3 regions of the Pseudomonas sp. NPDC089407 genome follow, and region 2 is predicted to be linked to each of the others. Evidence: predicted binding sites of a transcription regulator. Region 2 holds the regulator's gene; each other region holds the start of a gene.
The links. The regulator FliA, encoded in region 2, starts transcription of late flagellar genes. The targets are predictions, from matches to a motif close to CTAAAGTTTNNNNNNNNNNNGCCGNTAA.
Positions count from the first base shown of each region.

Region 1: ACI2KG_RS27565 (methyl-accepting chemotaxis protein) is a predicted target of FliA. The motif match lies at 1,636-1,663, and genes of this name have one in related genera.
Region 3: ACI2KG_RS25620 (methyl-accepting chemotaxis protein) is a predicted target of FliA. The motif match lies at 3,526-3,553, and genes of this name have one in related genera.

Region 1 covers NZ_JBJDNB010000051.1:26,733-37,067, reverse strand. Annotated here, with positions in the region: gene ACI2KG_RS27575 (DUF1835 domain-containing protein) at 1-320, opposite strand, end outside; gene ACI2KG_RS27570 (alpha/beta fold hydrolase) at 548-1,447, shown strand; gene ACI2KG_RS27565 (methyl-accepting chemotaxis protein) at 1,723-2,712, shown strand; gene ACI2KG_RS27560 (MFS transporter) at 2,964-4,190, opposite strand; gene ACI2KG_RS27555 (EamA family transporter) at 4,345-5,190, opposite strand; gene ACI2KG_RS27550 (Lrp/AsnC family transcriptional regulator) at 5,298-5,774, shown strand; gene ACI2KG_RS27545 (2-keto-4-pentenoate hydratase) at 6,102-6,887, shown strand; gene ACI2KG_RS27540 (TetR/AcrR family transcriptional regulator) at 6,870-7,490, opposite strand; gene ACI2KG_RS27535 (spinster family MFS transporter) at 7,483-8,799, opposite strand; gene dmpG (4-hydroxy-2-oxovalerate aldolase) at 8,861-9,892, opposite strand; gene ACI2KG_RS27525 (acetaldehyde dehydrogenase (acetylating)) at 9,903-10,335, opposite strand, start outside.
Region 2 covers NZ_JBJDNB010000009.1:117,894-128,228, reverse strand. Annotated here, with positions in the region: gene fleN (flagellar synthesis regulator FleN) at 29-871, shown strand; gene fliA (RNA polymerase sigma factor FliA) at 868-1,608, shown strand; gene ACI2KG_RS09580 (chemotaxis response regulator CheY) at 1,741-2,115, shown strand; gene ACI2KG_RS09575 (protein phosphatase CheZ) at 2,136-2,924, shown strand; gene ACI2KG_RS09570 (chemotaxis protein CheA) at 2,937-5,177, shown strand; gene ACI2KG_RS09565 (chemotaxis response regulator protein-glutamate methylesterase) at 5,224-6,354, shown strand; gene ACI2KG_RS09560 (flagellar motor protein) at 6,354-7,094, shown strand; gene motD (flagellar motor protein MotD) at 7,098-7,955, shown strand; gene ACI2KG_RS09550 (ParA family protein) at 8,176-8,964, shown strand; gene ACI2KG_RS09545 (chemotaxis protein CheW) at 8,964-9,857, shown strand; gene ACI2KG_RS09540 (chemotaxis protein CheW) at 9,902-10,335, shown strand, end outside.
Region 3 covers NZ_JBJDNB010000043.1:9,229-19,563, reverse strand. Annotated here, with positions in the region: gene trmA (tRNA (uridine(54)-C5)-methyltransferase TrmA) at 1-839, shown strand, start outside; gene pcaG (protocatechuate 3,4-dioxygenase subunit alpha) at 969-1,574, opposite strand; gene pcaH (protocatechuate 3,4-dioxygenase subunit beta) at 1,585-2,304, opposite strand; gene ACI2KG_RS25625 (neutral zinc metallopeptidase) at 2,505-3,395, shown strand; gene ACI2KG_RS25620 (methyl-accepting chemotaxis protein) at 3,640-5,559, shown strand; gene ggt (gamma-glutamyltransferase) at 5,692-7,359, opposite strand; gene ACI2KG_RS25610 (LysR family transcriptional regulator) at 7,477-8,373, opposite strand; gene ACI2KG_RS25605 (NAD(P)H-dependent oxidoreductase) at 8,568-9,158, opposite strand; gene ACI2KG_RS25600 (putative quinol monooxygenase) at 9,314-9,628, shown strand; gene ACI2KG_RS25595 (sulfite exporter TauE/SafE family protein) at 9,618-10,335, opposite strand, start outside.

The DNA of each region.
Region 1 (10,335 bases), on a different contig from region 2:
TGGGCGATGTCGTTGCCGCAACGCCAATGCTGCACGGCAGCCTCATCATCGGCGGCGAAACCGGGGTGGCGTGCGGCAAACGCCACGGCATCGGCATGCGCCTTCAGCCTGGGCCAGCTGGCAAAGCCGGCCTCGCGAGCTACCAGCCATTGGGTATCGGCAAGCCGGTAGTCGGGGCCGGGCAGGCCAAGGATGCGCAGTTGTTCGCGGGCGTCGTCGGCCTGGTGGTTTTTCAGGGCACTCAGCAAGCGCTTGGCGCGTTTGCGCAAAGCGGGCAGGTCGAGCAGGCCGTGGTGGCGGGATGAATTAGTGGCGGGCATGCCAACTCCTTTGGGGCTCGGTCCGCCGACAAGCCGGGAGCTGGTATGAGAATGTGTTGTCGCATGGCTCGGGTAACCCCTTCGCGCGGACCGCAGGCGCAGCCGGCGCCCAGGCCCCGACTGTAACGGTGCTGCGCCCCGGGTTGCAAACGATAGTTTTCCCAGGGGCTGCCCGGCACCTTATAGTGGCGGGCTTTTCTCCGTTGAAAGTCAAAGGAATGACCCGCATGCGTGTGCGTACCCTGCTTGCAGCCATCAGTACCAGCTTGTCGCTGACGGCGGCCTTAGCCGCGCCAAGCCAGCCCGCGCCAGTGGCGAATGAACGCATTTCGGTAACGGTCGAGGGCACTGGGCCGGACGTTATCCTGATCCCCGGGCTGGCCTCATCACCTGAGGTATGGGCCGGGCTTGCCAGCACCCTACGCCAGCAGCACCGCCTGCACCTGGTGCAGGTCGCCGGTTTTGCCGGAGCACCTGCCGTGCCCGCAGTCGACGGGCGCGTGGTTGCCCCGGTGGCCGAGGCGGTCGCGGACTACATCCGTAGCCAGCACCTGCAGGCGCCGGCCATCATCGGCCACTCGCTGGGGGGCGAGGTGGCGCTGATGCTGGGGGCACGCCATCCGCAGCAGGCAGGGCGGCTGATGGTGGTCGATGCGCTGCCGTTCTACACCTTGCTGATCAACCCTGCGGCCACCGCCGAAGCCGCGGCGCCGCACGCTGTGCAGTTCCGTGATGCGATGCTGGCAGCGCCGGCCGAGCAGGCCGAAGCGATGCAGCGCACGGCCATTGACCGGCTGGCCAAGACCGCGGCGGCCAGGCCTGCAGTGGTAGAGGCGGCGCTGCGCTCGGACCGCAGGACGGTAGCGGATGCCACCTATGAGCTGATGACCACCGACCTGCGCCCGGAGCTTGGCCGTATCCAGGTGCCGGTAGAGGTCGTGTATGCCTATGACCCTTCGTATGGCATGCCCGCTGCAAGCGTTGATGCGACCTTCCGTAGCGCTTATACCGGTACGCCGGATATCCGGTTCAAGCGTATCGATGGCAGCTTCCATTTCGTCATGCTGGACCAGCCGCAGGCATTCACCGAGGCTGTTACCGAGTTTCTCGGTCGGCATAAGCTGTGACCACACTGGCCCTGTAGGAGCGGCCTTGTGTCGCGATAGGGCCGCAGCGCGGCCCCGGCAATTTTGCATGATGCAAAAAGCGTGGGGGCGCTTCGCACCCCGATCGCGACACGAGGCCGCTCCTACAATCCAGCGCGTCTCATTCGGCAACATCCGTGCGGTTACCGCCCACAAGCATCATCCGCCACCTCAAGCCTGCGCCAGCCCCTCCGATAGCAGCACACCCACCGTCGAATCATCGACCAGAAGTGGTGCCAACAAGGAGTACTGCCCGCATGCTCGCCAACCTGAAGATCCGCACCGGAATGTTCTGGGTGTTGTCGCTGTTCAGCCTGACCCTGCTGTTTTCCACCCTCAGTGCCTGGCGGGCAGCCGTGGGCAGCGACCAGCAGATCACCGAACTGGACCAGACCGCGCACCAGTCGGACCGGTTGAACAATGCGTTGCTGATGGCGATTCGTGCCAGCGCCAACGTGTCGTCGGGCTTTATCGAACAACTGGGCGGCCATGACGACAGCGCAGCCAAGCGCATGGCGCTGTCGGTCGAGCTGAACGACAAGAGCCAGCAACTGGTCGCCGAGTTTGTCGAAAACGCCCGCACCACCTCGCAGACCACCAGCGAGTCCAACGAGCTGGCCGCGCAAAGCCGTCGCCAGGTCAACGACAACATCGATGGCACCGAGGCCATGACCCGCGAGATCCAGACCAGCAGTACCCACCTGGAGCAACTGGTGGGGCAGGTGCGGGATATCGGCAAGGTGCTGGAAGTGATCCGCTCGGTGTCCGAACAGACCAACCTGCTGGCACTCAATGCCGCCATCGAGGCTGCCCGTGCCGGTGAGGCCGGGCGCGGCTTTGCGGTAGTAGCCGATGAGGTGCGCACGCTGGCTTACCGCACGCAACAATCGACCCAGGAGATCGAACAGATGATCGGCCGTGTGCAGGCCGGTACCGAAGCAGCAGTAGCTTCGATGCAAGCCAGCACCAACCGCGCCCAGTCGACCCTGGATGTGACCCTGGCCTCGGGGCAGGTGCTGGAGGGCATCTACAGTGCGATCGGCGAAATCAACGAGCGCAACCTGGTCATCGCCAGTGCGGCCGAAGAGCAGGCACAGGTGGCACGGGAGGTGGATCGCAATCTGTTGAACATTCGCGAATTGTCGAACCAATCGGCGGCCGGGGCGCAGCAGACCACTGAGGCGAGCAAGGCATTGTCGGGGTTGGTGGGCGAGATGACGGCGTTAGTCGGGCGGTTCAGGGCCTGAGCTGCAAGGCCGCCATAACATTTTGATTTGACGCGGACTTTGTGGGAGCCGCGCTTGCCGGCGATGGGCTGCGAAGCAGCCCCAATACAGGCGACGCCATTCTGACCGATTGTAATTGACTTGAGACTTTGGGGCCGCTGCGCAGCCCATCGCCGGCAAGCGCGGCTCCCACAGCGAATGCGTCGGGCTTGCGGGCAGAGTTCTCTGCGCGATCTCCTACAGGTATTAAAACGCCTTTGCCGTGGGCAACCTCAGCCCGGCTGCGCCGCCAGGCTGTTGCTGACGTTGCGCCCCAGCACCAGCACCGTGACAAAGCCGCAGCCCACCAGCGCCGTGGCCAGGCTCAGCAGCACCGCCGTGCCCATATGGTCGACTACTTGCCCGCCAAAGAACGAGCCCACGGCAATGATCACCTGGAACAAGGCCACGAACAGCGGCATGCCCCGCTCGACATCCTTGGGCGCCACGACAAACATCCAGATATTGGCGCAGGCCGGGAACGCACCAAAGGCAAAGCCCCACAGCGCAATCAGCATTGCGGCGCCGGTCATGCCGGTGGCGAAGTGCGGGAACAGGGCGGTGCTGACAGCGATCATCAGCGCGACCAGCATCAGGGTATGCCGCACGCTGCGGTTGGCCGCATAACCGGCAAAAATGTTACCCATGAACCCGGCCACGCCATACAACAGCAACAGCGAGCCAATGGTTGGCCCATCAAAGCCTGCGTTCTGCTTGAAGAACGGCGCCACATAGGTATATGCGGCAAAGTGCGCCAGGCCGATTAACAGCACGGCAATCAGCCCGACCCGCGCCTGCGGGTTGATGAACAAGGCCGGCAGGTCGCGCACGCGAATGGCCTTCTCCGGCATCAGCCGTGGTAGCAGGAACACTTGGGCCAGCAGGACCGGGATACCCACCAGTGCCGTTACCAGAAAGGTCATGCGCCAGCCCATCAGGCCACTCAGCCAGGTACCCACCGGCACGCCCACCACCGTCGCCAGGGTGACCCCGGCCATGATGATCGAGTTGGCCTTGGCCACGCCAACCCCATCCGGTGCCAGGCGCCCGCTGAGGGCGATGGCGGTGGCCCAGAAGCCGCCGATACTCACGCCCAGCAGCACACGGCCGAGCAACAGCAGGTTGAAGTCGCCAGCGTAGGCGACGATGGCGTTGGCGATGATCATGATCAGGGTCAGGCCGATCAGCAGGTAACGCCGGTCCAGCGCACCAACGCCCACGGAAATGAGCGGCGCAGCCAGTGCGGCCATGATGCCGGGCAGGGTCACCATCAGCCCGGCGAGGCCGGCACTGATGCCGAGGTCGCTGGCCACATCGTTAAGTACGCCCACCGGCAGGAACTCGCTGGTGACCAGGGCGAAGGCGCCGACGGCGACCGAGAGAATCGCCAGCCACTGCTGGGCGACGCTCTGTTGATTATGTTCGGGACGGCCCCGTGGGGCCTGGCTGGCACTTGGCATGGTGTCGGATTCCAAGGAGGGATGTCGCCTGTAGCAGGCGCAAGAGGGGGGAATTTGCCGGCGATTATAGGCGGCGAGCTTGCCGGGCCGACAGGCGGCCCGCTTGATAGTAAACATCAGCGCAATCGATGAAAGGCCTTGTGCAGAGCGGCCGCTATCGACCGCGCCCCACCAGTGCCGCCCCTGCGCAGGCCAGGGCGATAGCGGCAATGCCCAGCCACTGGGTCACAGCCAGCACTTCATCGAGGATCAGCCAGCCGGCGATTGCCCCGGCAGCCGGCGAAGCACTGAGCAATACGCCGAAAATACTCGGCGGCAAGTGGCGCATTGCATACATGTCGAGCAGGAACGGGATGGTGCTGGACAGCAGGGCGACGCCCAGGCCTGCCATGAGCACCCAGGGTGCCAGCAAATCGACCCCGGCATGGCTGACGCCCAGTGGAACACCCAGCAACGCAGCGAACAGCATTCCACTGGCGACTGCCTGTTTGCCGTGCACCGCCACCTTGCTGCCGAGCAACACATACAGCCCCCAGGCCAAGGCTGCGGCGAGCGAATACATCACCCCGCGCGGGTCCAGGCCCTGGTTGTCCGTGCCCCACGGCAGCAACGTCAGGCCGGCAAGTGCCAGGGCGATCCACAGCAGGTCGATACGCCGCCGCGAAGTCAGCAACGCGGCGCCCAGCGGGCCGATGACTTCGATGGAAACCGCGATACCCACCGGGATGTACAGGAAGGCACGATAAATCAGGATGTTCATCAGCCCCATCATCAGGCCATAGCCCAACAGGTGCAGCCTGTTGGCCTGGCGCCAGATACGCCACGGCCGCAGAAGCACCAGCAAAATTACCGCAGACAGGCCCAGCCGCAAGGCAACCACACCTTCGGGGCCAACCAGTGGAAACAGGGTCTTGGCCAAGGCGGCACCGGTCTGTACCGACACCAGTGCGGCGATGGCAGCACCGACCGGGGCGAAGGTTCCAGCATTTTTTGCGTCCACACGTGGCTCCAGCAACAGTCAAGGCGCCATTTTAGTGCTCGGCGTGCGAAGCATTTGCTGTGAAAATGGCCTTCTGATGAGTGAACTGCTTGCTTTGGAAACCAAAAATGAGTGACTCCACCAATCGGCCGCTGGACGGCTTCGATCATGCGATCCTGCGGCTGCTGCAGCAAGACAACAAGACCTCGCAGCGCGCCATCGCCGAAGACATCGGCTTGTCTACGCCCGCCGTGCAGCGGCGCGTTGCGCAAATGGAGGCAAGCGGGGTGATTGCGGCAAACACCGCGGTGGTTGCCCCGGAAAGCGTCGGCCAGATGATTACCGCCATCGTCGAATCGCGCCTGCGCGACGACCGCTCGCAGGTGATGGACCGGGCCAAGCGCTATTTTGCCAATGTGCCGGAGATCCAGCAGTGCTACTTCGTCAACGGTGGGGTGTCATTCATCATCGTCATGCTGGCGCGTGACGTGGCGCATTTCGAAAAACTGGTCAGGCTGCACTTTGCCGATAACGAAGACATTCTTACCTACCGCACACTGATTGTGCTGGACAAGGTTAAGGTGGGCCTGGGTGTACCAGTCTAGCGGCTTGCAGATTTGAGGCGTTCCCTCTGTGGGAGCCGCGCTTGCCGGCGAGGGGCTGCGAAGCAGCCCTAATGCAGGCGACACCATGCTGACGGATTGTGAGTGATTAAGACTTTGGGGCCGCTGCGCAGCCCATCGCCGGCAAGCGCGGCTCCCACACCGTTTGCGGAGTTGCAGCAGAGTTTTCTGCCCGACCTCCTACAAGGCATCGCGTCAGGCGGGTTTATAACGAATTGTGATGCCAGGCATCATGACAATATATTTATCCTTATCAATGCCAGGCCCTAGCATCTGACACCCGCCATTGCCCATCACCATGAGGTCTTGATGAACAGTTCGCTCTTTGTGCCCCAACGTACCGCAGCCCTGTTATTGCAGCATTGGCGCAGTGGTGAGCTACTGACGGAACTGCCCGCCAGCCTCAAGCCCGAGACTTTGAAGCAAGGCTACGACAGCCAGGACCAGCTGTTTGCTGCCGCCGCCGGCCAGCGCGCCGGGTGGAAGCTTGGGGTCGGCAGCCCGGCAGGCATGCGAGCGGCCAATCTGTCCCGGCCGCTGATCGGCCAGTTGGAAGAAAAGCGCTGCCACGCAGACGGTGTGCACATACAGCTGCCTGCTGTGACGCCAGTGACCATCGAATGCGAAGTCGCCTTCGTGCTCGACCGTGATATCCCTCCCCAAGCCGGGCGGCAGCCGGTCAGCGAAGACATCCGCGCCACCTGCGTCACCTTCGAAGTGGTGCGCTCGCGTTTCGTCGACCGCAAGGCTGTCGGCTGGCCGAGCTTTGTCGCCGACAACGTCGGCTTCGAGGCACTGGTCGTCAGCCCCAGCCTGGGCGCAGGCATCGATATACCGTTGTTGGCCACCTTGGCCGAGACGACCGAGGTCTATGTAGACGGCGAATTACGGGCGCGTGGTCTGTCGGGTGATGCGGCAACCGACCCGCTGGTGTCACTGGCCCACTTGTATGCGCACGCTGCCGAGCGCGGGCAAACCCTGAAGGCCGGCGACGTGGTGACCACGGGCGCCATGTGTCAGCCGTTCGACCTGAGCGAGGCCGGGCACAACGTCTGCGCCAGGTACCTCGGCCATGCGTTAGGGTTCATGCTGTAACACCACGGCCTTGTTCACATCAAGCAGGCGCCAGCTCATTTGCAGGCAGTAGCGTTCAAGCCGTGACAGTGACCAGCCCGACGCGTTGCAACGCAGCGCGTCGGCAGTTTTAGTCAACGCCATGATCGCGAGCGCGGCGGGCTCGGCTTCGAACTCACCGAAAACACCTTGCTTCTGGCCTTTTTCCAGCAGTTTTTGCAGCTGCACGTGCAGGTTGCCCGGGCGGCGCGCAAGCCAGTCCTGCACAGGTGCTTGCAGATGACGCTGCTCATGCTCCAGCACCTTGGCTTCGAGGGGGTGCGAGGCCTGCCATGCCAGACAAAACCGTATGAAAGCCTGCAACTCACCGAGCACGCCCCTTCGCCGCGGGAAAGCCCGCCAGGCATTGTCGCGTGACGTCAGCAGGTCCATCAGCACGCATGACAGCAAGTCCTGTTTACTCGCAACGTGGTGATAGAGGCTGCCTGGCAACACGCCGGCGCGGCTTGCCAGCTGGCGCATCGACATGGCGCCATAACCCACTTCGCCAAGCAGCTCGGTGGCGGCAACAAGAATGTACCTTGCGCAGTCGGGGTTGACTGCAAGCGTGCCTGCCTCAGGCATAGGCGTCCACCCTTGCAAGGCCGTTCAAGTGCCGATAGGTGCGCCAGAGCAAGGCCATCGGTATGACGAGGGTGCTGCTGATCAACAGCAAGGCGTAGCGCAGTGATTCATCAGCAAACCATGGCATCAGCGCATCACTGAGCAAACCCGTTGCCAGCGGGCCGATACCTACGCCACAAAGGGTGGAGACGATGGTTTGCAAGGCCACGGCGGTTGCGCGGCGGCAGGCAGGCACCAATTGCGTCAACAGGGAGTATGACGGGCCAACCCACCACACCGAGAAGAAACTGGTCAGCGCGCACCAGAGCATCGCGCTGGGTACCGGCACGCCTTTCACCTGCATCAGGACATCGCCGGGCCACAGCAGGTAGAGGATGAGTGTGCTACCGCCAAGCAAGTGGCCAACGAGCGGAATGCCGATCTGCCAGCGTGGGTTCTTGCCGGCCAGGTGGTCGGTAAGCCAGCCACTGAACAGGGCCCCGACGCCTGCGCAAATGCCACCCACCAGGCCGGCAAGGAAACCGGCGTACTGCAACGGCATACCATGCGAGCGAACCAGAAAGCTGGCGTTCCACATCGCATAGGCGTAGGCACTGAACGTGGTGATACCGCAAGCCAGTACCAGGCAGCGGTACGCCGGTTGCGCCCAGAGCTCGCCAGCACTGGCCAGCAGGCCCACTGTCGGCTGCGGCGCGCGCGGCGGGGTCAGGTCAAAACGCCCTCGCGGCGGATCGCGCACGATGAACGCACACAGTGCACTGATCAGCAGGGCGGGCACGGCAACGGCGAAGAAGGCGCTGCGCCAGCCATATTCGTTAACCACCCAGGCACCGACGCACAGCGCGATGATCGTGGAAAAGGTGGGGGCAGCGGTGTAACAGGCTATGGCGAACGACCGCCGCTGCGGTGGGTAGATGTCGGCAATGATCGACATCGAGGTCGAAGTGCTGGGCGATTCAAACACCGCCACGGCCATGCGCGCGACCACCAGCATCGCAAAGCTGCCGGCCAGCCCGCAGGCCACGGTGGCCAGCGCCCACAACAATGAAGAAACTGCCAGCAGGCGGGTGCGTGGCAGGTGGTCGGCCAGGCGCCCGGCAGGTAGCCCGAGCAGCACATACACCGCCGCAAACGCCAGACCTGACACTAGCCCCATGGCGGTATCGCTGACGGCGAATTCCTGCTTGAGGGGCTCGATCATGACCGCGATGACCTGTCGCCCGACAAAGTTGTCGGCATACATCATTGCAAGCAGAAACAGCAGACCATGGCTGCGCCAACCAATGGGCGAAACAGGCGGAGTACGCATGCAGGGCTCCTGCAGGTGCCGGGGGCGAGGGCCCAGGCCATGCCTGGGCTTGCGAGGACGATCAGGCGAGGGCCTGGCGTTGTCTGGCCAGTGTCATGGCGGTGTCTTCAATCATGTCTTCCTGGCCGCCTACCATGCCGCGGCGGCCCATCTCGACGAGGATTTCCCGTGCAGATACCCCGTACTTCTGCTCGGCCCGTTTGGCAAACAGCAAGAATGAGCCGTACACACCGGCGTAGCCCATGGTCAGGGCATCCCGGTCGCTGCGAATGGGGAAGTCCATGATGGGCACCACCAGGTCTTCGGCGACGTCCTGGATGCCGAACACACTGACACCCGTCTGTATGCCCATGCGATCACACACGGCAACCAGCACTTCCATCGGCGTGTTGCCTGCGCCTGCACCCAGGCCGGCGCAGGCGGCATCGATGCGCGTGGCGCCTGCGGCGATGGCCGCGATGGAGTTGGACACACCCATCGACAGGTTGTGGTGCCCATGGAAGCCGATTTCGGTATCGGGCTTGAGTGCAGCGCGCAGGGCCGTCACGCGTGCACTGACATCGTGGGGCAACAGGTAGCCGGCAGAGTCGGTGATGTAGATGCAATTGGCACCGTAGCTTTCCATCAGCCTGCCTTGCCGGGCCAGGCCTTCGGGGCTGTTCATATGGGCCATCATCAAAAAGCCGACGGTGTCCATGCCCAGGGTGCGTGCTGCAGCGATGTGCTGCTCGGCAACGTCCGCTTCCGTGCAATGGGTGGCCACCCGAATGGTGCTGACGCCCAGCTCGAACGCCATCCGCAGGTGATCGACCGTTCCAATTCCGGGCAACAGCAGGGCCGAGACCTTGGCTTTGTTCATCAGCGGGATCACCGCCGACAGGTACTGCTCGTCGCTGTGGGCCGGAAAACCGTAGTTCACCGAGCTGCCGCCCAGGCCGTCGCCATGGGTCACTTCGATAAGGGGGACGCCGGCAGCGTCCAGGCCACAGGCGATGTCCTTCATCTGCTGCAGGGAAATCTGGTGGCGTTTGGGGTGCATGCCATCGCGCAGGCACATGTCGTGGACGGTGATGCGTTTGCCGTGAAGGTCCATGGCGTGCTCCTCAGACGGTGGCGGGTTGTGGGGCAGGGGTGGTGAGCTGGAGTTCACCGTTGAGCAACGCTTCGGCGAACATTTCGGCCGTGCGTGCGGCTGCGGCGGTCATGATGTCCAGGTTGCCTGCGTACTTGGGCAGGTAGTCGCCCAGGCCTTCGACCTCCATGAAGATCGATACCCGATTGCCGTCGAATACCGGGCCGTTGACCAGCTTGTACCCCGGTACATAGCGCTGTACCTGTTCGATCATGTGGTCGATGGCCGCGCGGATGGCGGGCTGGTCGGGTTCGCTTTCGGTCAGGCAGTGCACGGTGTCACGCATGATCAGAGGCGGCTCGGCGGGGTTGACGATAATGATCGCCTTGCCTTTTTTCGCCCCGCCCACCTGTTCTACGGCGGCAGCGGTCGTGCGGGTGAACTCGTCGATGTTCTTGCGGGTG
Region 2 (10,335 bases):
TGGCCCGAGCCCCAGCGAGACAAGGTAAATTTCAGACATGGGTAGCATGCATCCCGTACAGGTGATCGCCGTGACCGGTGGCAAAGGTGGCGTCGGCAAGACTAACGTTTCAGTGAACCTGTCCCTGGCGCTGGCCGAGCTTGGCCGCAGGGTCATGCTGCTGGACGCCGACCTGGGCCTGGCCAATGTCGACGTGTTGCTGGGTCTTACCCCCAAACGTACCCTCGCCGATGTCATCGAAGGGCGCTGTGAGCTGCGTGACGTGATGCTGCAGGGCCCTGGCGGTGTACGCATCGTGCCGGCAGCTTCGGGCACCCAGAGCATGGTGCACCTGGCGCCGGCCCAGCATGCCGGGCTGATCCAGGCGTTCAGCGAAATTGGCGACAACCTTGACGTGCTGGTGATCGATACCGCTGCGGGTATCGGTGATTCGGTCGTCAGCTTTGTTCGCGCTGCCCAGGAAGTGCTGCTGGTGGTGTGCGACGAACCCACCTCGATTACCGACGCCTACGCGCTGATCAAGTTGCTCAACCGCGATTACGGCATGAACCGCTTCCGTGTGCTGGCCAACATGGCGCAGAGCCCGCAGGAAGGGCGCAACCTGTTTGCCAAGCTGACCAAAGTCACCGACCGCTTCCTTGACGTTGCCCTGCAGTACGTGGGCGCCGTGCCGTACGACGAATGCGTGCGCAAGGCGGTGCAAAAGCAGCGTGCCGTGTACGAAGCCTTCCCTCGCTCCAAGTGTGCGCTGGCCTTCAAAGCGATTGCCCAGAAGGTCGACAGCTGGCCGCTGCCGGCTAACCCGCGTGGCCACCTGGAGTTCTTTGTCGAGCGCCTGGTGCAACCCACCAGCGCGGGACCCGTGCTATGAGCGCCAGTGGCTTCAAGATGTACAGCCGGGCGGCGAAAGACGCCCAGTACGAACTGATCGAACGCTACGCACCGCTGGTCAAGCGCATCGCCTACCACTTGCTGGCGCGCTTGCCGGCCAACGTCCAGGTCGAGGACCTGATCCAGGCCGGCATGATCGGCCTGCTGGAAGTGGCCAACAAGTATGACGCCAGCAAGGGCGCCAGTTTTGAAACCTACGCCGGCATCCGCATCCGCGGGGCGATGCTGGATGAAGTGCGCAAAGGCGACTGGGCACCGCGTTCGGTGCACCGCAACACCCGCATGGTCAGTGACGCGATGCGTGCAGTTGAGGCCAGAACAGGCCGTGACGCTAAAGATCATGAAGTTGCTGCCGAACTCCAATTGAGTCTCGATGATTACTACGGGATCTTGAACGATACCTTGGGCAGCCGCCTGTTCAGCTTCGACGACCTGCTGCAGGACGGCGAGCACGAAGGGCTGCATGAGGATGGCGCCAGCGGCCAGGTCGAACCTGCCCGTGGGCTGGAGGACGAGCGCTTCCAGATCGCCCTGACCGAGGCCATTGCCAACCTGCCGGAGCGTGAACGCCTGGTGCTGGCGCTGTACTACGACGAAGAGTTGAACCTCAAGGAAATCGGTGAGGTGCTGGGGGTCAGCGAGTCGCGGGTCAGTCAGTTGCACAGCCAGTGTGCCGCGCGTTTGCGCAGCCGCCTGGGGGAATGGCGGGCACGCTGAGCCTGCTGTCGTTGCAGTCGTTTTCCACGTGTGTTGCCACGTGCATTTCCACGTTGTACCGAATTGAATGAGTGCGTGCCCGGTAGGCCGGGCGCGTTTGAGACTGCTTGGAGGTCTAGATTGGACAAAAACATGAAAATCCTCATCGTTGACGACTTTTCGACGATGCGGCGGATCATCAAGAACCTGTTGCGTGACCTGGGCTTCACCAACACCGACGAGGCCGACGACGGCACCACGGCGCTGCCGATGCTGGAGAACGGCCATTACGACTTCCTGGTGACCGACTGGAACATGCCTGGCATGTCCGGCATCGACCTGCTGCGCAAAGTGCGCGCCAGCGACAAGCTGAAAAGCATGCCGGTACTGATGGTGACCGCCGAAGCCAAGCGTGACCAGATCATCGAAGCGGCCCAGGCCGGCGTCAATGGTTACGTGGTCAAGCCGTTCACCGCCCAGGTGCTCAAAGAAAAGATCGAGAAGATCTTCGAACGCGTCAACGGCTGAGTCACGTCAGGGGGCGCGCCATGGATTCATCACAAAACTCTTTGGGCGAGTTCGAATCGACCCTGAAGAAACATGCCCAGGAGTTGGTCGAAAGCCTGGAGCGGGGCCGTTTCGGCGAGGCGGTGCAGCTGATTCACGAGCTGAACCAGACCCGCGACCGCGGCCTGTACCAGGAAGTCGGCAAGCTGACCCGCGAGCTGCACAGTGCGATTGTCAGCTTCCAGATCGACCCGACCATGCCGCAGGCCGAGGAGGTGTCGCAGATTACCGACGCCACCGAGCGCCTGTCGTATGTGGTCAAGCTCACCGAAGGCGCGGCCAACCGCACCATGGACCTGGTCGAAGAAAGCACCCCGGTGCTCAACGACCTGGCCAGCGAGGCCAAGGCCCTGAGCACCGATTGGCAGCGCTTCATGCGCCGCGAAGTGGCGGCGCCGGAATTCCGTGACCTTGTCAAACGGGTCGACAGTTTTCTGACGCACAGCGCCACCGGTAACCGCAAGGTCGCGGGCCACCTCAATGACATTCTGTTGGCCCAGGACTATCAAGACCTGACCGGGCAGGTGATCAAGCGCGTCACCAACCTGGTGACCGAAGTGGAAAGCAACCTGCTCAAACTGGTGTTGATGGCCAGCCAGGTCGACCGCTTTGCGGGCATCCAGCATGACCACGATCAATTGCGCGCAGAAAAAGATGCAGAAAAACATCCGACTCGGGGTGAAGGTCCGCAGATTCATGCCGATAAGCGTGAAGACGTCGTGTCCGGTCAGGACGATGTCGATGATCTGCTGTCCAGCCTGGGTTTTTAAGGAGCACGTTTGATGAGCTTCGGCGCCGATGAAGAAATCCTCCAGGATTTCCTGGTAGAAGCCGGCGAAATTCTTGAGCAACTGTCCGAGCAACTGGTCGAGCTGGAAAGCCGACCCGATGATGCCGACCTGCTCAATGCGATCTTTCGCGGTTTCCACACTGTAAAAGGGGGCGCCGGCTTCCTTCAGCTGAACGAGCTGGTGGAGTGCTGCCATATCGCCGAGAACGTGTTCGACGTCCTGCGCAAAGGTGAGCGCCGGGTCGACGCGGAACTGATGGACGTGGTGCTCGAAGCGCTGGACACGGTCAACAGCATGTTTGGCCAGGTGCGCGAGCGCGCCGAAGTGACCCCGGCCACCCCCGAGTTGCTGGCGGCGCTGGCGCGCCTGGCCGAGCCGGGCGGTGCCGAGGCTGCTGCAGCGCCAGTGCCTGCCCCGGAGCCGGTCGCCGAGGCGCCGGTGGTGGCCGAGGAGCAGCACCAGGACATCACCGACAGCGAGTTCGAGCAGCTGCTCGATTCGCTCGACGCGGTCAAGGCTCAGGCTGCGGCCGACGAGCAGATGCAGGGTGAGGTTGTAAGTGGTGCAGGTGATGAAATCACCGATGCCGAGTTCGAATCGCTGCTGGACCAGTTGCATGGCAAAGGCCAGTTCAGTGCCGAGGTTGCCGCGCCGGTGGCTGCCGCAAGTGCCGAACCGCTCAGTGACGAAATCACTGACGCCGAATTCGAATCGCTGCTCGACCAGCTGCATGGCAAGGGCACCTTCCAGGCCGATGCCTTGCCTGCTGCCAAGGCGCCAGCGCCTGACGTGGCAGAGCTTGGCGCATCGGCCAGCGACGAAATCAGCGAACACGAGTTCGAAGCACTGCTCGACCAGTTGCATGGCAAGGGCAAGTTCGGTGGCGATGCAGCGGCTGTCGAAGCCCCGGTTGCGGCCAAGGTGCAAGCCCCGGCCGCAGCCAAGGCCGACAGCCAGCCGGTGGCCAAGCCAGTTGTCGCGGCAGCGCCTGCGCCAGCCAGCAAACCGGCAGCGGCACCGCGCGCGCCGGCCCCGGCTGCCGACAAGCATGCCGTCAGCGAAGCGGAAACCACGGTGCGCGTCGATACCGCGCGCCTGGACGAGATCATGAACATGGTCGGCGAACTGGTGCTGGTGCGAAACCGCCTGGTACGCCTGGGCCTGAACAGCGGTGACGAGGCCATGTCCAAGGCCGTTTCCAACCTTGATGTGGTCACTGCCGACCTGCAGACCGCGGTGATGAAAACCCGCATGCAGCCGATCAAGAAAGTCTTCGGCCGCTTCCCGCGCCTGGTCCGCGACCTGGCCCGCCAGCTGAAGAAAGAGATCAACCTGGAGCTGGTCGGTGAAGAAACCGACCTGGACAAGAACCTGGTCGAGGCCTTGGCCGACCCGTTGGTGCACTTGGTGCGCAACGCCGTCGACCACGGCATCGAGATGCCCGATGAGCGCGAAGCGTCGGGCAAGGCACGCACCGGCCGCGTAGTGCTGTCGGCGGAGCAGGAAGGCGACCACATCCTGCTGTCGATTTCGGACGACGGCAAGGGCATGGACCCGAACATCCTGCGCGCCAAGGCGGTGGAAAAGGGCCTGATGGACAAGGACGCCGCCGATCGCCTGAGCGAATCGGACTGCTACAACCTGATCTTTGCCCCGGGTTTCTCGACCAAGACCGAGATTTCCGACGTGTCGGGGCGTGGCGTGGGCATGGACGTGGTGAAAACCAAGATCTCCCAGCTCAACGGCTCGATCAACATCTTCTCGGCCAAGGGCCAGGGCTCGAAGATCGTCATCAAGGTGCCGCTGACCCTGGCGATCATGCCCACCCTGATGGTGATGCTGGGCAACCAGGCGTTTGCCTTCCCGCTGGTCAACGTCAACGAAATCTTCCACCTCGACCTGTCGCGCACCAACGTGGTCGACGGCCAGGAAGTGGTGATCGTGCGCGACAAGGCGCTGCCGCTGTTCTACCTCAAGCGCTGGCTGGTGCAGGGCCAGGTGCACGAAGAGCAGCACGAGGGCCACGTGGTGATCCTGTCGGTCGGCACCCAGCGCATCGGCTTTGTCGTCGATCAACTGGTGGGCCAGGAAGAAGTGGTCATCAAGCCGCTGGGCAAGATGCTGCAGGGTACCCCGGGCATGTCCGGGGCCACCATTACCGGCGACGGTCGCATCGCGTTGATTCTCGACGTCCCGAGCATGCTCAAGCGTTACGCCGCGCGGCGTATTTGATTTCGGTGGCGCACCCTGGCGGGTCGCGCCGCCTAATGGAGTGTTTATGGCAGTCAAGGTCCTGGTGGTGGATGATTCCGGTTTCTTCCGCCGCCGCGTCTCGGAAATCCTCTCGGCGGACCCGACGATCCAGGTAGTAGGTACCGCGACCAACGGCAAGGAAGCAATCGACCAGGCGCTGGCGCTCAAGCCCGATGTCATCACCATGGACTACGAAATGCCCATGATGGATGGCATTACCGCGGTGCGGCACATCATGCAGCGTTGCCCGACGCCGGTGTTGATGTTTTCCTCGCTGACCCATGAAGGTGCCCGGGTCACCCTCGATGCGCTGGATGCCGGCGCGGTGGATTACCTGCCGAAAAACTTCGAGGACATCTCGCGCAACCCCGACAAGGTCAAGCAGATGCTGTGCGAGAAGGTGCATACCCTTTCGCGCAGCAACCGCCGTTTTGGCAGCTATGCCAGCCATGCACCGGTGGCTGCAGCCGCGCCCGCCAGCAGCCACGCGCCTGCCAGCAATTTCAGCAGCCCGACAGCGGCACGCGCCCCTGTGCCTGCCCGTGCGCCGGCCCCAGCCGCCGCACCAGCGCATTCACCAGCCCCCAAGCGCAAGCCGTACAAGCTGGTGGCTATCGGTACCTCCACCGGGGGGCCGGTGGCCTTGCAGCGGGTGTTGACCCAGTTGCCAGCCAACTTCCCGGCGCCGATCGTGCTGATCCAGCACATGCCGGCGGCGTTCACCAAAGCCTTTGCCGAACGCCTCGACAAACTGTGCCGCATCAGCGTCAAGGAAGCCGAAGACGGCGACATGCTGCGCCCGGGCCTGGCCCTGTTGGCGCCTGGTGGCAAGCAGATGATGATCGACGGCCGTGGCACGGTGAAGATCCTGCCCGGTGACGAGCGCCTGAACTACAAGCCATGCGTGGACATCACCTTCGGTTCGGCGGCCAAGTCGTATGGCGACAAGGTGCTGTCGGTGGTGCTCACCGGCATGGGCGCCGATGGCCGCGAAGGCGCACGCCTGCTCAAGCAGGGTGGCAGCACGGTGTGGGCCCAGGATGAAGCCAGCTGCGTGATCTATGGCATGCCCATGGCCATCGTCAAGGCCAACCTGGCCGACGCGGTGTACAGCCTGGACGAGATCGGCAAGCACCTGGTAGAGGCGTGCGTCTGATGGACGTCCTCAGCCTGATCGGCCTGATCCTCGCCTTTGTTGCCATCGTCGGTGGCAACTTTCTTGAGGGCGGCCATGTCGGTGCCCTGATCAATGGCCCTGCGGCCTTGATCGTGCTGGGCGGTACCTTGGCGGCGGCTTTGTTGCAGTCGCCGCTGTCCTCATTCAAGCGCGCCTTGCAGATTTTGCGCTGGATCCTGTTCCCGCCGCGGGTTGACCTGGCCGGCGGTATCGACCGCGTGGTGAACTGGAGCCTGACCGCACGCAAGGAGGGCCTGCTAGGCCTGGAAGGGGTGGCCGACAGCGAGCCCGACCCCTATGCGCGCAAGGGCTTGCAGTTGCTGGTGGACGGCGCCGAGCCGGAAGCCATCCGCAGCATCCTCGAAGTCGATTTCCTGACCCAGGAAGGCCGTGACATCCAGGCGGCCAAGGTATTCGAGAGCATGGGCGGCTACGCGCCGACCATCGGTATCATTGGCGCGGTGATGGGCCTGATCCACGTGATGGGCAACCTGGCCGACCCGTCGCAGCTGGGCAACGGCATTGCTGTAGCCTTCGTGGCCACCATTTATGGCGTGGCCAGTGCCAACCTGATCCTGCTGCCGGTTGCCAGCAAGCTCAAGGCCATTGTCATGCGCCAGTCGCGCTACCGCGAGATGCTGCTCGAAGGCTTGTTGTCGATCGCCGAAGGCGAGAACCCGCGCTCTATCGAGCTGAAGCTGCAAGGCTTCATGGAGTAACCCATGCGTCGCCGTCGTCATACCGAGGAACACGAAAACCACGAACGCTGGCTGGTGTCGTACGCCGACTTCATTACCTTGCTGTTCGCCTTTTTCGTGGTGATGTACTCGATTTCCTCGATCAACGAGGGCAAGTACAAGGTCATTTCCCAGGCATTGCTGGGGGTGTTCAACGACCCTGAGCGGGCGGTCAAGCCGATCCCCATCGGCGAAGAGAAGCCGCTGAGCGTGCGCCCGGCCGAGCCGCTGGTCAATGACAGCGAGCAGACCGAGGCGGGCCTTGCGGCGACCAATGTCGACCCGTTGAAAACCATCAGTGACGACGTGCGCGATGCCTTTGGCGACCTGATCAACAGCGACCAGATGACCGTGCGCGGCAACGAGCTGTGGATCGAGATCGAGCTCAATTCGTCGCTGCTGTTCGGCAGCGGTGATGCCATGCCCAGTGACAAGGCGTTTGCCATCATCGAGAAGGTCGCCAACATTCTCAAGCCGTTCGCCAACCCGGTGCACGTCGAGGGTTTCACCGACAACCTGCCGATCCGCACCGCGCAGTACCCGACCAACTGGGAGCTGTCGTCGGCGCGGGCGGCGAGCATCGTGCGCCTGCTGGCCATGGAAGGGGTGAACCCGGCGCGCATGGCCTCGGTCGGCTACGGCGAGTACCAGCCGGTGGCCAGCAACGACACCGCCGACGGCCGTGCGCGTAACCGCCGGGTGGTGCTGGTGATTTCCCGTAACCTCGAAGTGCGCCGTAGCCTGACCGGCTCGGGCAGTGCCAACGCCACACCGGATGCTGCATTACGCCGGGCTGGCACACAAAGTGCACCGGCAACGGCAGCAACGGTGGCGGGGCAGTAACTCGTCAATTCTCTGTCACCGTTGCAGGGTAGGTAGGATTACCGCCGATCTTTGTAGGAGCGGGTTTACCCGCGAATCAGACGACGCGGTGTATGGCACCGGCTGCGCCGGTGTTCGCGGCGGTTCGACGCTTCGATGAACCCGCTCCTACATTGAGCGCGTGCGCTTTCGAAATTTGAGCAAGACAGTCCCTGCCAAATCAATAGATAGAGTTTGCTTGATGAGAGTCTGGGCAGTAGCCAATCAAAAAGGTGGCGTCGGCAAGACCACCACGACCATCGCCCTGGCCGGCCTGCTGGCCGAGGCCGGCAAGCGCGTGGTCGTTGTCGACCTCGACCCGCACGGGTCGATGACCAGCTATTTCGGGCACAACCCGGATGCCCTGGAGCACAGTTGCTACGACCTGTTCCTGCACAAGGGTACGGTGCCGGAGGGCTTACCCGGGCAACTGTTGCTGCCTACCAGTGACGAGCGCATTTCACTGTTGCCGTCGAGCACCGCGCTGGCCGTGCTGGAGCGCCAGTCGCCGGGGCAGAATGGCCTGGGCCTGGTGATCGCCAAGAGTCTGGCGCAGCTGTGGCAAGATTTCGACTTTGCCCTGATCGACAGCCCGCCCTTGCTGGGTGTGCTGATGGTCAATGCCCTGGCCGCCAGCCAGCAGCTGGTCATTCCGGTGCAAACCGAGTTTCTCGCGGTCAAGGGCCTGGAGCGCATGGTGGGTACCCTGGCCATGATCAACCGCTCGCGCAAGCAGGCGCTGCCGTACCAGATCGTGCCGACCCTGTTCGACCGCCGCACCCAGGCCTCGCTGGGCACCCTCAAGCAGCTGCGTGACAGCTACGGCCAACAGGTATGGCAAGGTTACATCCCGGTGGACACGCGCCTGCGCGATGCCAGCCGCAAGGGTGTCACGCCTTCGCAGTTCGACAGCAAGAGCCGCGGGCTGGTTGCCTACCGGGCGCTGCTCAAGCACCTGCTGACCTACAAAACTGCAGCGCAGGTGGCCTGATGACCCGAATCCAACAAGCCGGCACTCGGCCACAGATGGCCTTGCAGTCGTACCTGGATGGCCTGCTGCAAGAGGCCACCGAAGCCCAAGTGCTGGACGAGCTGCCGGCCGCGACGGACGAGTTCGCCGAGGCCGTGCGCGAAGAGCAGGCCCGCGATGCCCGCCAACCGGCCCGGCCTGAACCTGCCGAAGCCCTGGCAAGCCTTGCCCCGCGGCCCTTCGCCGAGCCCCGGCCGGTGGTGTTGCCCAGCCTGGTACCGGTGGAAGCCCCGGTAGTGACAGTGGTCGAGCAAACGGTGGTGGCCGAGGCGGCCATACCGGTGCTGGTTGAAGAACCGGTGGTGGCACCGGCCGTGCCGCTGGTTGATGTGCACCTGCCGGCGCCCGATTTTCCGGTGCCGCCTGCCAGCGTCGACGGTCGCCCGGTGTGGGCGGCTGAACCGTTCGAATGCCTGCTGTTCGATGTGGCCGGGCTGACCCTGGCCGTGCCGCTGGTGTGCCTGGGCTCGATCTACAACCTGGCCGGCCAGGAACTGACGCCGCTGTTCGGCCAGCCGGACTGGTTTCTCGGCATCCTGACCTGCCAGGCCGGCAACCTGAAGGTGCTGGACACCGCGCGTTGGGTGATGCCAGACCGCTACCGCGAGGATTTTCGCCAGGGCCTGCAATACGTGATTTCCGTGCAGGGCTACGAATGGGGGCTGGCGGTGCACCAAGTCAGCCGCTCGTTGCGCCTGGACCCGTCCGAGATCAAGTGGCGCAGCCAGCGGGGCCAGCGCCCGTGGCTGGCCGGCACGGTAATAGAACACATGTGTGCATTGCTCGACGTCGCCGCACTGGCCGAGCTGATCGCCAGCGGCGCGGTCAAGCAGCTGCATGCCAAACACAAATGACACCGAACACAACCGCCAGACAGCGGATTTAGAGGGCTAGGGGAATGAAAAAGTCGTCTGCACAAGGTACCGAAGATCCGATCCTGCAGTGGGTCACCTTCCGGCTCGATAACGAGTCCTACGGCATCAATGTGATGCAGGTGCAGGAAGTGCTGCGCTACACCGAGATTGCCCCGGTGCCGGGTGCGCCAAGCTACGTGCTGGGCATCATCAACCTGCGCGGCAACGTGGTGACGGTGATCGACACCCGCCAGCGCTTTGGCCTGATGCCGACCGAAGTCACCGACAACACCCGTATCGTCATCATCGAGGCTGACAAGCAAGTGGTCGGCATTCTGGTCGACAGCGTGGCCGAGGTGGTGTACCTGCGTCAGTCGGAAATCGAGACCGCGCCGAACGTGGGCAACGAAGAGTCGGCCAAGTTCATCCAGGGCGTGTGCAACAAGAATGGCGAGCTGCTGATTCTGGTCGAACTGGA
Region 3 (10,335 bases), on a different contig from region 2:
GCATCAACGAACTGATGCCGCGCCTGAAAGCAGCCTGGCAGGCCAGCGAAGCACTGGGCAACCGCCTGTTCCAGGTGGAGTTCCTCACCACCCTGGCGGGCGACGCCATGATCACCCTGTGCTACCACCGCCCGCTGGACGAGGCCTGGGAAGTGGCTGCACGGCAGCTGTCCGAGACATTGGGCGTTAGCGTGATTGGCCGCTCCAAAGGCAAGCGCCTGGTAATCGGCCGCGACTACGCGGTGGAAAAACTCGACGTGGCTGGCCGTGTGTTCAGCTATCGCCAGCCGGAAGGTGCCTTCACCCAGCCTAACGGTGCAGTAAACCAGAAGATGCTGAGCTGGGCGTTCGAGGCAATTGGCGAGCGTGAGGACGACCTGCTGGAGCTGTATTGCGGCAACGGCAACTTCACCCTGCCACTGGCCACCCGCGTGCGCCAGGTGCTGGCCACCGAGATCAGCAAGACGTCGGTCAATGCCGCGTTGAGCAACCTCGACGAGAACGCTGTGGATAACGTGCGGTTGGTGCGCCTGTCGGCAGAAGAGCTGACCCAGGCGCTGAACGAGGTGCGGCCGTTCCGCCGGCTGGAAGGCATCGACCTGAAAAGCTATGACTTCGGTACGGTGTTCGTCGACCCGCCGCGCGCAGGGATGGACCCGGATACCTGCGAGCTGACCCGGCGTTTCGAGCGGATCCTGTACATCTCGTGCAACCCGGAGACGCTGGCGGCAAACATTGCCCAGTTGCAGGACACCCACCGCATCGAGCGGTGTGCGTTGTTTGACCAGTTCCCGTATACCCACCATATGGAAAGTGGTGTGTTGCTGGTTCGGCGTTGACCTGCCAAATCGCCGGGGCTGCTTTGCAGCCCTTTCGCGACACAAGGCCGCTCCTACAGGGGAATGCGATTTCCTGTAGGAGCGGCCTTGTGTCGCGACGGGCCGCAACGCGGCCCCAGAAGACTTGAATCAGAAGTCGAAGAACACCGTCTCCCCTTCCCCCTGAATACGGATATCAAAGCGATACGCCGTCTTCCCGTCCACTTCGCAGCGCTTGGCAATCAGCGTCTCACGGCGTTGCGGCTGCTCGATCAGGTTGAGCACCGGGCACTTGGCGTTGGCCTGGGCCTCGTCATCGAAATACAGGCGTGTGTGCAGGTGAATGTTGATCCCCCGCGCAAACAGGCTGATGTTGATGTGCGGCGCCATCGGCACGCCAGCGGCGTTGTTCACCACACCCGGTTTGACCGTGTGCAGGGTCCACTCACCGGCATCGAACGTGGTCGCAGTGCGGCCAAAGCTGTTGAAGGCGTTTTCCAGGTTGTAGGCATCCTGGTACTCGCCATTGGCGTCGGCTTGCCACACTTCCAGGAACGAGTCGCGCACCAGGTGGCCGTTACCGTCGTACACCTGGCCAAGCAGCAGAATGTGCTCGCCCGGTGCATCCGGTTTGGCCAGGCGGTTCCAGATTTCCTGATCGCGGGTCGGGTTGCCGGCCGCTTCCAGGGCCAGGCCGATGTGCACGTAGGGGCCGGCGGTCTGCGAAGGGGTTTCCGGCAGCAGTTCGATTGGCATGGCGGGGTCCTCAGCAGTTTTCGAAGTGGGTCTTGCGCTGGCCGCGCAGCACGATGTCGAAGCGGTAGGCCAGGCAGTCCATCGGATTGGCGCTGCTCATGTCGAGCTTGGCGATCAACTGCTGCACGGCTTCAGGGTTGGCGATCGACTTGACGATCGGGCACATCGGGATCAGCGGGTCACCTTCGAAGTACAGCTGGGTGATCAGCTTGGTGGCGATCGACGGGCCGCTGATGGCGAAGTGGATGTGCGCCGGGCGCCAGTCGTTCGGGCCATTGCGCCATGGGTACGGGCCCGGCTTGATGGTGCGGAAGCTGTAGTAGCCGTCACGGTCGGTCAGGCAGCGGCCGACGCCACCGAAGTTGGGGTCCAGCGGTGCCAGGTAGCGGTCGTTCTTGTGGCGATAGCGGCCGCCGGCGTTGGCTTGCCACATCTCCACCAGGGTGTTCGGCACAGGCTTGCCGTACTGGTCGACGACGCGGCCGGCAACGATGATGCGCTCGCCGATCGGCAGGCCACCGTTGTTGAAGTTCAGCAGCAGGTCATGGTCATGGGTACCGAAACCCAGGTGGGAAAAGTCGGGGCCGGTGGTTTCGCTGATCGATTGCGGGATGCTGACCAGAGCCTGACGCGGCGAGCGGGCGATGGACGTCTTGTAGTCAGGCGTAAGGGCTTTCGGGTGCCAGTTGCGATCACGGATCACGAAGCGGCTATTGTCCTGTGCGGGCATGCCGGTTTCCTCTCTTGGAATTATGTAAAAGCCTGGGCGTGGCAGGCGGACTTGCAGTTTCCGGCATGTCGTGCGTGACGAATATTGAAATGAAGCCATGCAAACATAACCATATGGTTATGCTTTAACACCTATGTCTGTCGCCATCGATTGACCTGAACTAATATTTGTCTTCTTGTTTCACGCTCTGGAGCGCATTCATGGAATGGCGAAAAGGCCGACGCAGCGACAATGTGGTTGATGCCCGAGGCGCAGGTGGCGGTGGCGGCATGCGATTCGGCGGCGGTAAAGGCTTGGGACTCGGCGCGATTCTGCTGATCGTCGGTATTGGCTGGCTCACCGGGCAGGACCCGTTGCAGATCCTGGGCCAGCTTACTGGCCAGATGGAACAGCAGCAACAGCAAACAGCCCCCCGTGGCGCTGGCGGCAAGGCGCCGCCGGCCAACGACGAACAAGCCGAGTTCGTCGCCTCGATCCTGGGCGATACCGAGGACACCTGGAAGGCTCTGTTTGCCGAAGCCGGCAAACAATACCGTGACCCCAAGCTTGTGTTGTTCAGCGGCCAGGTCAATTCGGCCTGTGGCTTTGCCTCAGCGGCGGTGGGGCCGTTCTACTGCCCGGCCGACCAGCAGGTGTACCTGGACACCTCGTTCTTCCGCGAGATGGAAACCCGCTTCGCCGCAGCCGGTGATTTCGCCCAGGCCTACGTGATCGCCCACGAAATCGGCCACCATGTGCAAACGCTGCTGGGGGTGTCGGCCAAGGTCGATGCCGCTCGCCGCAGCGGCCAGCGCATGGAAGGCGACAACGGCCTGCTGGTGCGCCAGGAACTGCAAGCCGACTGCCTGGCCGGGGTATGGGCCTACCAGGCGCAGAAGCGCCTGAACTGGCTGGAGCCGGGTGATGTCGAGGAAGCGCTGAACGCAGCCAATGCCATTGGCGATGACCGCCTGCAGCAGCAGGGCCGCGGGCGTGTGGTACCGGACTCGTTCACCCATGGCACCTCGGCGCAGCGGGTGCGCTGGTTCAAGACCGGGTTTGCCGAAGGCGAGGTGAACCGCTGCGACACCTTCAGTGCGCGTAACCTCTGATGCCTTGCCCAACAGGCTGACGCGGTCAGTGTAGGAGCGGCCTTGTGTCGCGAAGGGGCCGCTTCGCGGCCCTTGCGCGACACAAGGCCGCTCCTACAAAAATCGCGTAATCGTTATTGCTGAAAAAGCGTTTCAGCTTCCATGATCACTGCCGATAACCCCTGCACGAGTCAGCGGGCATCCAGAACAACAACGCCTGGCGATCGAAGATCAAGAGAGCGAAAACTACTTCTGGAGTGCGTGCATGAACAGCTGGTTCGCCAACATCAGCGTCAACCTCAAACTCGGCCTGGGCTTCGGCCTGGTGCTGATCCTCACCGGCCTGCTGGCCCTGACCGGCTGGACCAGCCTGGGCAGCCTGATCGACCGCAGTAACTGGATGGGTGACATCGGCCAGCTGAACAAGGACCTCACCGACCTGCGCATCGCGCGCCTGCAGTACATGATCGCCAACGGCGACGATGCCGCAGCTGCCAACACCCAGGCCAAGCTGGACGCCTTCAGTAAGCAGCAGGCCTACCTGGCCCGCACGTTCAAGAGCCCTGAGAACATCCAGCTGCTGAGCGAACTGGGCGAAACCATCAGCGCCTACAAGCTGTCATTGAACAAGATGCGCCAGGGCTACGACGCCACCCGCACCGCACGAAGCGCCATGGACAGCTCGGCCAGCCGCGCCGACCAGGCCATGGACGTGCTTAGCCAGGAAGTGATGGCTCGCCCCGAGGCCGACAGTATGCGCCTTGCCCAGTACCAACTGATCAGCAAGGCCCGCCAGCAACTGCTGCAAGTGCGCATCGACGTGCGTGGCTATATTGCCGACAACAGTGCCGCCAATGAACAGGCCGCCCTGCGCCAGCTGGATGCGGCACTGGCCGACATCGATAACCTCAAGCGCCAGCTGCCTGGCGAAAGCACACGCCTGCAGCAGTACGAAAGCGCAGTGCTGGCCTACCGCGACGCCGTGCGCCAGCTCCGCGACGCAGTCGCCAACATCACTACCTCGCGCGCCGAAATGACCGTGCAAGGTGCCGACATCGTCAAGCGCAGCGACGCGCTGTACCAGATCCAGCTGGAGCGCCGTGACATCGAAAGCACCCAGGCCCGCAGCCTGCAAGCCATCGCCACATTGCTGGCGTTGCTGGTAGGTGTGCTGGCAGCGGTCCTGATCACCCGCCAGATCACCCGCCCGTTGCGTGACACCCTCGCAGCAGTAGAAAAGATCGCCAGCGGCGACCTGACTCACGACCTGCGCGTCACCCGCCGCGACGAGCTGGGCGTACTGCAACAAGGCATCGCACGCATGGGCACCACCCTGCGCGACCTGATTAGCGGTATTCGCGATGGCGTCACCCAGATCGCCAGCGCCGCCGAAGAGCTGTCGGCCGTGACCGAGCAGACCAGCGCTGGCGCCAACAGCCAGAAGGTCGAGACCGACCAGGTGGCCACCGCCATGCATGAAATGGCCGCCACCGTTCAGGAAGTGGCGCGTAATGCCGAACAGGCCTCGCACGCCGCCACCGGTGCCGATGACGAAGCCCGCGCCGGTGACCGCGTGGTGGGTGAGGCGATTGGCCAGATCGAGCGCCTGGCCGAAGACATGCACCGCTCCACCGAGGCCATGAACCTGCTGCAACAGGAAAGCCAGAAGATTGGCAGCGTGATGGACGTGATCAAGTCGGTGGCCGAACAGACCAACCTGCTGGCGCTGAACGCGGCGATCGAAGCGGCGCGGGCTGGTGAGGCGGGCCGTGGGTTTGCCGTGGTTGCCGACGAAGTGCGCGGCCTGGCGCAACGCACGCAGAAGTCCACCGAAGAGATCGAAGAGTTGATTGCCAGCCTGCAGCATGGCACCCAGCAAGTGGCCAACGCCATGCAAGGCAGCCGCACCCTGACCGACAGCAGCGTCGAACTGGCGCGCAAGGCCGGGGTATCACTGGAAAATATCACCAGCACGGTGTCGAGCATTCAGTCGATGAACCAGCAGATTGCTGCGGCGGCCGAGCAGCAGAGTGCGGTGGCCGAAGAGATCAGCCGCAGCATCCTGAATGTGCGTGATGTGTCGGAGCAGACGGCGGCGGCCAGTGATGAGACGGCGGCGTCCAGTGTCGAGTTGGCGCGCCTGGGCGGGCAGTTGCAGACCCTGGTCAGCCAGTTCCGCGTTTGACCTGAAGAACCTGGGGCCGCTTTGCGGCCCTATCGCGACGCAAGGCCGCTCCTACAGGAGATCGCGGTCCCTTGTAGGAGCGGCCTTGTGTCGCGATGGAGGGCGAAGCCCTCCCGGCAATCGAACAGGTTTTTACTTGACGACCATCCCCACCCCACGCCCACGCGGATCAGAAGCGGTCTCCAGCTTACCCCCATCCACCCGAATCGCCTGGATATCGCCCATTTCCCAACCCTGGTCCTCCAGCACGTAGCCCATCTTCTTCAGCCCGTCAGCCACCGGCCCGGTCAACGGCGCATAGCTGTCGAAGTAAATGGTGTCCTTAGGCAGCAACTGATGGTGCACACGCTGCGCCGCCACCGCCTTGTCCAGCGGCATGCCGTAGTCGTACAGGTTGTTCATCACCTGGAAGATCGAGGTAAAGATCCGCGAACCACCCGGGGTACCGATCACCAGTTCGACCTTGCCATCACGGGTCATCAGGCTGGGGCTCATCGACGACAACATGCGCTTGCCCGGCTCGATCGCGTTGGCATCGCCACCGACCACGCCAAAAGCATTCGCCGCCCCCGGCTTGGCACTGAAGTCGTCCATTTCGTCATTCAGCAGGAAGCCCGCGCCCTTCACCACCACACCGCTGCCGTAGTCGAGGTTGAGGGTGTAGGTATTGCTGACCGCGTTGCCCTGCTTGTCGACGATCGAGAAATGCGTGGTCTGGTGCGGCTCCAGGCCCGGCTTGACCTTGTCGGTGTCGGAAATCGCCTTGGGGTTGACTTGCGCGGCGCGCTTGGCCAGGTAGTCCTTGGCTACCAACTTGTCCACGGGTACCTGGGTGAAGGCCGGGTCGCCGAGGTAGTCGGCGCGGTCGGCGAACACACGCTTCTCGATCTCGGCCAGCAAGTGGATGTACTGCGCCGAGTTGTGCGCTACCCCTTTGAAGTCGGCTGCGCGGTCTTCCTTGATGCCCAGCAACTGGGCCAGCGCCACACCGCCAGAGCTGGGTGGTGGCGCGGTGTACACCACGTTGCCACGCCAGCTGACGGCCATCGGCTCACGCCATACGGCCTTGTAGTCCTTCAGGTCTTCCTTGGTGATCAGGCCTTTGTCGGCCTGCATCTGCGCCACCAGCAAATCGGCAGTCTTGCCTTGGTAGAACTCGCTTACGCCCTTGTCGGCGATGCGCTCCAGGGTCTGGGCCATTTCCGGCTGCTTGAACAGCTCGCCAACCTTCATGTTGCCAAAGTAGTCGTTGAAGTTGGTCGCGGTCTTGAACATGCCCTGGGCATCGTTGCGGTACTGGTACTGCTTTTCGGCCACCTTGAAGCCGTTTTTCGCATAGCCGATGGCCGGGGTCAGCAGCTCGCTCCAGGGCAGCTTGCCGAACTTCTGGTGCGCTTCCCACAGGCCCATCACCGTGCCGGGCACGCCAGCGGCGCGCACGCCGACCAGGCTGAGGTTCTCGATCACTTCCCCCTTGTCGTCCAGGTACATGTTGCGCGTGGCGGCCTTGGGCGCCACTTCGCGGTAGTCGAGGAAGTACGGCTTGCCGTCGACGAACAGGGTCATGAAACCACCCCCGCCTATGTTGCCGGCCTCGGGGTAAGTCACCGCCAGGGTGAAGGCCGTGGCCACGGCCGCGTCTACCGCGTTGCCGCCCTTTTTCAGGATATCGGCGGCTACCTGTGCACCATATTGATCGGGGGCGGCCACCGCGCCACCTTCCAGATTGGCGGCGTAAACCGAGGAACAGCTCAGGATCGCGGCTGCGAGAGCCAGGTACTGGAACGGGACAATACGCATGACACTTCCTTGGTGTTGTTTTTGTTGAGCAGTCAGTAAGGCCGAAGCGCTTCGACTGTGCAATCAACAGCAGGAAGTTTCGCCGCCTGTGGGCAGGATCTGTCGCGTTCAGGCAACTCAGCAGGCGTACATCGCCAGCTTGCGCTGGATGAAATCGAGGAAGCACTGGATGCGCAGCGCCAACTGAGTGTTGCGGTAGTACACCGCATGGATCGGTTGGCGATAGCCATTGTTGGCTTCGCTCAACAGCACCTGCAGGCGCCCGGCGCGGATGTCCTCGTGGGTCATGAAGTGCGACAGGCTGACAATACCCTCACCGGCTAGCGCCAACTGACGCAAGGTTTCGCCGCTAGAGGCGATCAGCGCCGGGCGAATGCTCCAGCGGTCGCCCTGGGCATGGCGCAGCGGCCAGTGGTTGAGTGACTCGGGCTGGCTGAAGCCGAGCAGGCAGTGGCTGGCCAGGTCCTCGACGCGCTGTGGCGTGCCGTGCTGCTCCAGGTAGGCCGGGCTGGCCAGCACCTGCACCGGGCTGCAACCCAGGTTACGCGCATGCAGGCTGGAATCGGCCAGCTCACCGATGCGGATCGCCACGTCGGTGCTCTGTTCCAGCAGGTCGATGATCAGGTCGTCAGTGTTCAGTTCCAGCTCGATACCTGGGTACTGGCGGCGGAACTCGCCGATCCACGGCAAAATGGCATGCAGCATGAACGGCGCGGCGGCGTTGATGCGCAGGCGCCCGGTGGGGGTCTGGCGGTTCATCGACAGGCGCTCTTCCATCTCGTCCATCTGCTCGAGGATCAGCCGCGAGCGCTCAAGAAAGAACCGGCCCTCTTCGGTCAGGTCCATGCGCCGCGTGGTGCGGTTGACCAGCGTGGTACCGAGTTTGCCCTCCAGGCGCGACAGGGTGCGGCTGACGGCGGACGGGGTCTGGCCCATCTGCTCGGCGGCGGCGGAGATCGAGCCGCAGTCGATGACGGCGACGAATACCTGGAGTTCTTCGGATCGGGTTTTCACATCTGGGCCTTGGGTTAGACGCTGCAGAGATTAGATAGCTGCTTATTAAGGCCAAGTCCAGCGGTGCCTGTACGGGCCTATTCGCGGGTGAACCCGCTCCCACAGCCCGCTCCCACAGGTCCCCACACTCCTTGCTACCTGCGCAATACCTGTGGGAGCGGGTTTACCCGCGAAAGGCCGGAACAGGCAATACCTTATTGCGCCTTGCCAAACACCTTGTCCAGATGCGCCTCATAGGCCGCCAACGCAGCCGGCACATCCGGCCGCTTCATCACATCTGTCGCCAGGAACGTCGGCAGGCCCGTCATGCCAAGGAACTGGTTAGCCTTGTGGAAAGGGAAATACACCGCATCCACGCCTTTACCCTCGAAGAAGTCGCTCGGGTCATCAAACGCCTGCTGCGGCGCGTTCCAGGTCAGCGACAGCATGTACTGCTTGCCGTGCACCAGGCCACCGCTGCCGTACTTCTGCGAATGGTCCGAACGGGTACGGCCGTCGTTGGCATACAGGCTGCCGTGGCCTGCGGTGAAGACATCGTCAATGTACTTCTTTACCGTCCACGGCGCGCCCATCCACCAGCCGGGCATTTGATAGATCACGACATCGGCCCAGAGGAATTTTTCCACTTCTTCCTGGGCGTCGTAACCGCCATCGATAAAGGTCTGGCGCACATCGAAGCCAGCCCGGTCGAGATGGGCGATGGCGGCTTCATGCAGAGTCGCGTTAAGGCGACCATCGGAGTGAGCAAACTGTTTACCACCGTTGAGCAAAAGGATCTTCTTCATGCGAGCCTCGCGGAAAAATTCAGGTCGGCAGGTTAGTGGCTCGCGGGCACGGGATACAGCAGGGGCGGGGCAAAATACAATTGACCTGAAGTCACGAATACAGACCTCATTATTGCCGTAGAATCTGTTCATCTCCCCTCAACGAGTAGCGCCCCATGAGTGAGCAGTTCGCCTTCATCCTCAAAGCCAAGACCCGCCCGGACATGGCTGATGCGTTCGAAACCCTGTTCCGCCCCTATGTCGAGCCAAGCCGCCAGGAACCAGGCTGCATCGAGTACCACATGCTGCGCGACAAGGAAGACCCAAGCCTGTTCGTGTTCTTCGAGGTGTGGGCCGACCAGGCCGCGCTGGACATGCACTCGGCCCTGCCGCACATGACCGCGTTCTTTGAAAAACGCATGGATTACCTGGAGCGCGATTTCGATATCCAGCGGGTCGACATGCTCAGCGCTTCGTCTGCTAACCGTTGATCAGCAGATGGCCGCCGAGGGCGGCCAGGCCGATGAAGAAGCAACGCTTGAACAGCTGCGCGCTGATACGCTGACGCAGCCACTGACCGGCCAGCATGCCGAGCAGGGCCGGCACCAGCATCAGCAGCGATGCGCCCAGTGCCTGGCCACCCAGGGCAGCCTGCCCGGCCAGGCCCACGGCCAAGGCCAGGGTCGAGACAGTGAATGACAGGCCCAAGGCCTGGATCATCTGCTCCTGGCTCAGGCCCAGGCTCTGCAGGTAGGGCACTGCAGGCATCACGAACACCCCGGTTGCCGCGGTGATCACGCCGGTGACCAGCCCGCAGAGCGGCCCCAGCCAGCGCTCATGCCGCGCCGCCAGGTGCAACCCCGGGCCGACCAGCCCATAAAGCGCATACACCAACAAGGCTGCACCCAGTGCGTGCACGGCCCATCGGCCACTGTTGATCCCCAGCCAGGCGCTACCTAGCAAAGTGCCGACGAAGATCAGCGCCAGCATCGGCCCCAAGCGACTCAACAAGCCCCGCAGGTGCGCGCCGCTGGCCAGCTGCCACAGGTTGGTCAGCGTTGAAGGCACAATCAGCAACGCCGCAGCCTGCGCCGGCGACATAGCCAGGCCCAGCAGGCCCATGGCGATGGTCGGCAGGCCGAGGCCGATCACGCCTTTCACCGCGCCAGCCAGCAGAAAGGTGATTACCACCAGCACA